DNA from 3 places in the Ensifer sp. ENS10 genome. Region 3 is predicted to be linked to each of the others. Evidence: predicted binding sites of a transcription regulator. Region 3 holds the regulator's gene; each other region holds the start of a gene.
The links. The regulator PhoB, encoded in region 3, activates phosphate uptake and scavenging genes when phosphate is short. The targets are predictions, from matches to a motif close to TGTCATNNANCTGTCAT.
Positions count from the first base shown of each region.

Region 1: the regulator PhoB is predicted to act here: its motif matches at 1,282-1,298, upstream of IB265_RS21745 (DUF1868 domain-containing protein).
Region 2: the regulator PhoB is predicted to act here: its motif matches at 657-673, upstream of IB265_RS21990 (NAD-glutamate dehydrogenase).

Region 1 is NZ_JACVAS010000006.1:255,290-257,557, reverse strand. Features, by position in the region: gene IB265_RS21755 (polyprenyl synthetase family protein) at 1-326, opposite strand, end outside; gene mtgA (monofunctional biosynthetic peptidoglycan transglycosylase) at 472-1,245, shown strand; gene IB265_RS21745 (DUF1868 domain-containing protein) at 1,350-2,084, shown strand; gene IB265_RS21740 (glutathione S-transferase family protein) at 2,106-2,268, shown strand, end outside.
Region 2 is NZ_JACVAS010000006.1:322,343-324,610, forward strand. Features, by position in the region: gene pdxY (pyridoxal kinase PdxY) at 1-613, opposite strand, end outside; gene IB265_RS21990 (NAD-glutamate dehydrogenase) at 899-2,268, shown strand, end outside.
Region 3 is NZ_JACVAS010000001.1:463,981-466,248, reverse strand. Features, by position in the region: gene IB265_RS02310 (GcrA family cell cycle regulator) at 170-691, shown strand; gene phoB (phosphate regulon transcriptional regulator PhoB) at 760-1,443, opposite strand; gene phoU (phosphate signaling complex protein PhoU) at 1,702-2,268, opposite strand, start outside.

The sequences.
Region 1 (2,268 bases), on a different contig from region 3:
GGCTGGCCGCGGCGGATATCGTCGTCGTCCATCGCCGGCAGGTCGTCATGGACGAGGGAATAGCAATGGACGCATTCGAGCGCCGCCCCGACGCGCAAGGATGCATCCAAGCTGCCGCCGAGAAGATCCGCACATTCGATCACCAGAAAGGGGCGCAGCCGCTTGCCGCCGTTCAGCACGCCGTGCCGCATGGCCGCGAGCAGGTTTGCTGGTCGCGCAATCTCGTCGACCGCCGTCGCCGAGCCGAGCAGGCGCTCGAGCAGAGCTTCGACGGCGCGGGCATTGCCGGTGAGGCGGCGGGTGAAGGGCGATGTGTCCTGGCTCATGCGCGCTCTTTGGCACGGGCGAAGAGGGCTTTCAACGGGGATTCGTGTCGCAGCGGCGCGCTTTCCCTGGGACAGCCGCCTGGGCGCCTTGCCTTTTACCAGAAAGCCCGTTCAACTTTGCCGGACCATACACTAAGAGAAGCGGATGGACAGCGAGGTGAACAGTCAGGCCGTGAACGTCGTTCCGGAAGCGCGCGAGGAGGGCGAAGTGCCTTCCAGTCGCTGGTCTTCGCTTCGCCGGACGTTGCGCAAGAAACGCCGCCAGATCATCCTGGCTGTCCTGGGTTTCGTTGCCCTGCCCTATGTGCTGATCGTTCTCTATCTCGTCGAGTTCGTCCACCCGGTCTCCACCTTGATGCTGCGCGATCTCGTTCTGCTTCGCGGCTACGACCGCCAATGGGTCGATTTCGAGAACATCTCGCCGGTGCTCGTTCAATCGGTGATGATGTCGGAGGACGGTCAGTTCTGCGCCCATGACGGCGTCGACTGGGGCCAGATGCGCGGCGTGGTCGAGGATGCGCTTGAAGGGGAATCGACCCGTGGCGCCAGCACCATCCCGATGCAGACGGTCAAGAACCTCTACCTCTGGAACGGCCGCTCCTTCCTGCGCAAGGGCATGGAGCTGCCGCTGGCGGTCGCTGCCGATTTCGTCTGGAGCAAGCGGCGGATGATGGAGATCTATTTGAACGTCGCCGAATGGGGTGATGGGATCTACGGTATCGAGGCGGCGGCCCGCCACCATTTCGGCGTTTCCGCGGCGAAGCTCTCGCGCCGGCAGGCCGCACTGCTTGCGGTTTCGCTGCCCAACCCGAAAGAGCGCAATGCCGGCAAACCCGGCCGTGGGCTCAAGCGTCTGGCGAATTTGATCGAGCGTCGCGCCAGCCGCTCCGGCGGCTACATCACCTGCCTTTATGATTGAGATCAGACCTTTTCATTGGATGCGGTTGCCGGGGGATGTCATCCTGGCTTCGTAGAGTTCTGCCATCTGGGCCCTCTCTCCATTCAAAAGGCCCGATCGCTCCCATGACCTCGATTTCCCCTTCGCTTCTCGCCTTTGGCCGCAACGCGGACACCATTCCGCCGAAGCATATCGGAACCCGCTACGCCACGGACGGCCGCTTCCTGCGTGAGCCGGGCAACACGGTCGTCTCCCACGTCACCGCCGGATCGCCGTCCGAGACGGCCGTGCTTGCCGTGCGCGAGCGTCTGATGGCGATGCCCGAGGCGGGGCAGTTCGCCTTCACGCATCCGTCCAGCCTGCACATGACGATCTTCCAGGGCATCATCGAATATCGTCGCAGGCTACCCTATTGGCCCGTCGATATGGCGCTCGATACACCGATCGATGTGATGACCGAACACTACTGTGCGCGGCTGAGGCACTTTGCGCCGTTGCAGCCCTTCCGTGCCCGCGTGACCGAGATCACGCCAACCGGTCTCGCGCTTGAAGGCGACAGCGTCGCCGATCGGGCTTGCCTCAAGGCCTGGCGCGATGCTTTCGCCGAAGTCTTCGGCTATCGCCATCCTGATCATGACGACTATGCGTTTCACATCACCTTCGCCTATGTCATCGACTGGCTCGATGACGCGGCACTGCCGCGCTGGCAGGAAATGTTGAGCGAACAACTCGCCTGCCTCAGGGAGCGGGCGCCGGTGATCGAGCTCGATCCGCCGGCCTTCTGCTCGTTCGAGGACATGAACCATTTCGAGGAACTGATCGTTTTCTCGGACAGATCAGCAATCACGGCCAGCAATTAAGGCCAGCATCAAGGAATGTAGATGACCGGACTTACCCTTTACGTCGGCAACAAGAACTATTCGTCCTGGTCGATGCGGCCCTGGATGGCGATGACCGCCGCGGGCATCGCCTTCGAGGACGTGGTCATTCCCTTCGATTTCGCGGCCGGCAATCCTGATATCCGCGCGATCTCGCCGACCGGAA
Region 2 (2,268 bases), on a different contig from region 3:
GCGCGTGATTGCCCGAAAGGAAGAGATTGCCGGTACCGCCGCTCATCATCGGCACCGCTGAGGTCACCAGCACGCGGGCCGGACCGAGGCCGAGGGCGGCATCGAGGATCGCCGTATTGGTTTCCAGCGTCGCGCCGGCGAGCCAGGCGAGCTCGAAGCGGTTCGGCGTCGCCAGGTTGGCGAGCGGCAGCAGCTGGTCACGGATGGCCGTCGCGGTCGCCTCCGGAACATAGAGCCCGCCGGCGTCGCCAATGACGGGATCGCAAGCGTAGATCAGCTTGGGATTACGTTCCCTAAAAGCCGTCACCAACCGCGCGACACCTTCGGCCTGACCGGGCGATCCGAGATAGCCCGAAAGCACGGCGCGCACCTCCCCGACCCAGGGCGCGGCAATGAGATCGTCGATCATCGACTGGAAATCCGCGTCTGAAATGGTGACGCGGGTCGAGCGCCCGTGTCCGGGATGCCAGGGAAGAATGACTGTCGGCAGTGCCCAGACCGGATGCCCCAGCGTCTCCAACGCGAACACCGCGGCCCGGTTGCCGACCTTGCCACGCACGACATGGCTCGAGATGACGATGACGGCGCCGGGCAGGGAGGGCATTTCGGGCATCGACGAGTCCAATCCTTCGGTCTACAAACTCTGATCACCCGACTGTCACCGCCCTGTCAACAGGCGATGGCAGATAGGTCCGGTGGAAGCCGCTGGCGTTTTCGTGCTTTTTCATCGATTTTCGAGCAATTTTCGCGAAATTGCCTTCGATTTAAATGGATTTAAGCTGTTTTCACGTGAAATTCTCCAATTTTCGGCTCGATTTTGCCGAAATCGGCGTAAAAAGCGGTCGCCATTAGCCATGGTTCTGATAGGGTTTGGCCTATCATGAGTGGGAGAGACTTCATGGGCGTGAAATACAATCCGAAGCGGGACAGACACATCGACGCAGCAAAGGCGGCCGCCATCAAACTGGGCGTCGACGCGCTGGCGCCGGAGAGCCTCTTCGGTGGGGCCAGCAACGATGACCTCGATCTTTATTCGGCGGACATGCTGGCGCTGATTGCAGCCCATGCGCATCGTGAACTCGCCCGCTGGGATGGCGGCAAGCCGCAAGTTTCGGTCGAAACCGTCGCCGGCGTCGCGCCGGGTGGCACCGAGGTTTCGATCATCGCGATCACAGAACACAACATGCCGTTCCTCTATGATTCGGTCATGGGGGAAATCACCAGCACGCACCGCGATATCCACCTTGCGATCCATCCCATCCTGGTCAAGGAACCGGGCAAGCCGGTAAAACTCTTCGATCCGGAAGAGGCAAGCGATCCGGCGCACCGCGTCAGCCACATCCAGATCCACTTGACGAAGCTGGCGCCCGTCGAAGCCGAGCAGCTCAGCAACCGCATCCGCGACGTGCTGGAGCAGGTACACCAGACGGTACACGACTGGCCGGCGATGACGGCGCTGCTCGACCAGGCCGTGCAGGAACTCGAGGCCTACAACGCCTCGCGCAAGAAAAGCGACCGTGATGAGGCGCTCGCCTTCCTTCGCTGGCTGCGCGACAACAACTTCACCTTTATCGGCATGCGCGAGTATACCTACTCGGGCAAGGGCGGAAAGGCGACGGTCGAGCGCGGCAAGGGCAGGGGCCTCGGCATCCTCTCCAACCCCGACGTGCGCGTTCTGCGCCAGGGCAAGGACGCAGTACTGACCACGCCGGAAATCCTCGCCTTCCTCGACGGCCCCGATTTCCTGATCGTCACCAAGGCCAACGTGAAATCGGTCGTCCATCGCCGGGCCTATATGGACTATATCGGCATCAAGCGCTTCGATGCCGACGGCAATGTCGCCGGCGAGTTGCGCATCGTCGGCCTGTTCACTTCCTCGGCCTATACCCGCCAGGCGGCTGAAATCCCGTTGCTGCGCCACAAGATCGAGAAGATCGTCGACCATTTCGGCTACGACCCGCAGAGCCACTCCGGCAAGATGCTGGACAACACGCTCGAATCCTATCCGCGCGACGACCTCTTCCAGATCGATGTCGGTCTGCTCGCCGCCTTCTGCGAACAGATCAACGAACTCGGCGACCGGCCGCGCATCCGCGTCCTGCCGCGCATCGACCATTTCGACCGCTTTGTCTCGGTCATCGTCTTCGTGCCGCGCGAACAATATGATTCCGACGTACGCGAAAAGATCGGCGACTACCTGAAGACCGCCTATGACGGCCGCGTTTCGGCCTATTACCCGGCCTTCCCCGAAGGCGGACTGGCGCGCGT
Region 3 (2,268 bases):
CCGGGACTCTTGCCACGGAGTCCGACGGTCAGTACGTTAACATTCAATTACTAGACGCATGCGGCGGACCTAGTCACCAAAAGAGTTATCGCGTTTGCAACCTCGGGATTCAACCGGGGTGCGGTGAGGGATTCTGCCATCCCCAACGCTGAGAACGGAGAGTGCAGAAATGAACTGGACTGACGAGCGGGTGGAGAAACTGAAGAAGCTTTGGTCCGAGGGCCTGAGCGCAAGCCAGATCGCGGCACAGCTCGGCGGCGTCAGCCGTAACGCTGTCATCGGCAAGGTTCATCGCCTGAGCCTTCCAGGCCGTGCCAAAGCCGGCGGCAGCACCACTGCGGCGGCCCGCCCGAAGCGGCCGACCTCGGCGCCGCGCGCTCCGAACTACGCCTCGCGCGTTTCGACCCGCACCGTTGCCCGTCCGTCCGGCGCCACCGTTCTCAAGGAAGAGATCGAAGTCGATCTCGTTGCCGAGCAGGATTTCAGCATCCAGACCGACGTGGTCGTGCCGATGTCGCGCCGCCTCGAGCTAACCCAGCTCACGGAACGCACCTGCAAGTGGCCGATCGGCGACCCGCTGAAGGAAGAGTTCCACTTCTGCGGCAACGATTCCCCGGAAGCTTCGCCCTATTGCAGCTTTCATGCGCGGCTTGCCTACCAGCCGTCCGCCGAGCGCCGTCGGATGCGCTAAGGATCCGCACAGGACCAAAACGAAAGGGGCCGATCGGCCCCTTTTTTATTGACTTCTGTTTGCCCTTCTCAGCTTTCGAGCGAGTAGCCGGCGCCGCGCACGGTGCGGATGACATCAGGCATGGTCGAGAAGTTCAGCGCCTTGCGCAGGCGGCCGACATGCACGTCGACGGTCCGCTCGTCGACATAGATGTCGTGGCCCCAGACGCCGTCCAGCAACTGCGAGCGCGAGAAGACACGGCCCGGAGAGGACATCAGGAACTCCAGCAGGCGGAACTCTGTCGGCCCCAGGCGAACTTCGCGGCTGCGGCGATGGACGCGATGGGTTTCCCGGTCGAGCTCGATGTCGCCGCAGCGCAGCAGCGTCGAGAGAACTTCGGGCTTCGCCCGGCGGAGCATCGCCTTGACGCGGGCCATCAGCTCCGGCGTGGAGAAGGGCTTGACCACATAGTCGTCGGCACCGGTCGCCAGACCGCGAACGCGCTCGCTTTCCTCGCCGCGCGCCGTCAGCATGATAATCGGCAGCCGCTCCGTCTCCGGGCGCTGGCGCAACCTACGGCAAAGCTCGATGCCGGAGACGCCAGGCAACATCCAGTCGAGGATCAGAAGGTCGGGCAGGCGTTCCTGTAGCCGGATCTCCGCCTCGTCACCCCTGAGGATCGTATCGACGTCGAAGCCTTCAGCTTCCAGATTGTAACGCAGCAGGACGCTCAGCGCCTCTTCGTCTTCGACCACGGCGATTTTTGGCAACATCAGGTAACGTCTCCTTACCGCGAGCGCCGCGCGGGTCCAGCGGACCGGCCGGCACTCAGACACTCTAAATCTGGAGCACATCCGCCGTTTTCAAAGGCGGGGCGAAAACCGCATGCTTCAGATACAGGAATTCGGGGCCGCGACCGAAGCCGCGACCGGATGATATTCATGGGGCATGCATTGCGAACGGCGCGTTTAACGCCAGAGCGGGATGAGGAAAAGTGTATGCGGTTGTCCCCCGCATCCCGCTCCAACCTTCTAGTCGTTGACCGAGCCCAACGTCGACGTGTTGTCATCCTTCGGGCGCTCGCCCTCCGGCTGGGCACCCGTCGCCATGTAATAGATCGTCTCGGCGATGTTGGTCGCGTGGTCGCCGATACGCTCGATGTTCTTGGCACAGAACAGAAGATGCGTGCAGGGCGTGATGTTGCGCGGATCTTCCATCATGTAGGTGAGCAACTCGCGGAACAGCGAGGTGTAGATCGCGTCGATCTCCTCGTCGCGCTCACGAATGCTGTTGGCCTTTTCCGGCGAACGCGACGCATAGACGTCGAGCACTTCCTTGAGCTGCACCAGAGCGAGCTCGGCGAGGTGCTCGAGACCGCGGGCGAGCTTGCGCGGGATGCCCGAACCGGCAACCGCGATCACGCGTTTGGCAGTGTTCTTGCCGAGGTCGCCGACACGCTCCAGGTCGGAGGCGATGCGGATCGACCCCATGATCTCGCGAAGGTCGGCGGCGACCGGCTGGCGCTTGGCGATCGTGACGATCGCCTTCTCGCCGATCTGACGCTCGGCATCATCGAGAACAGTGTCGTCCGAGATTAC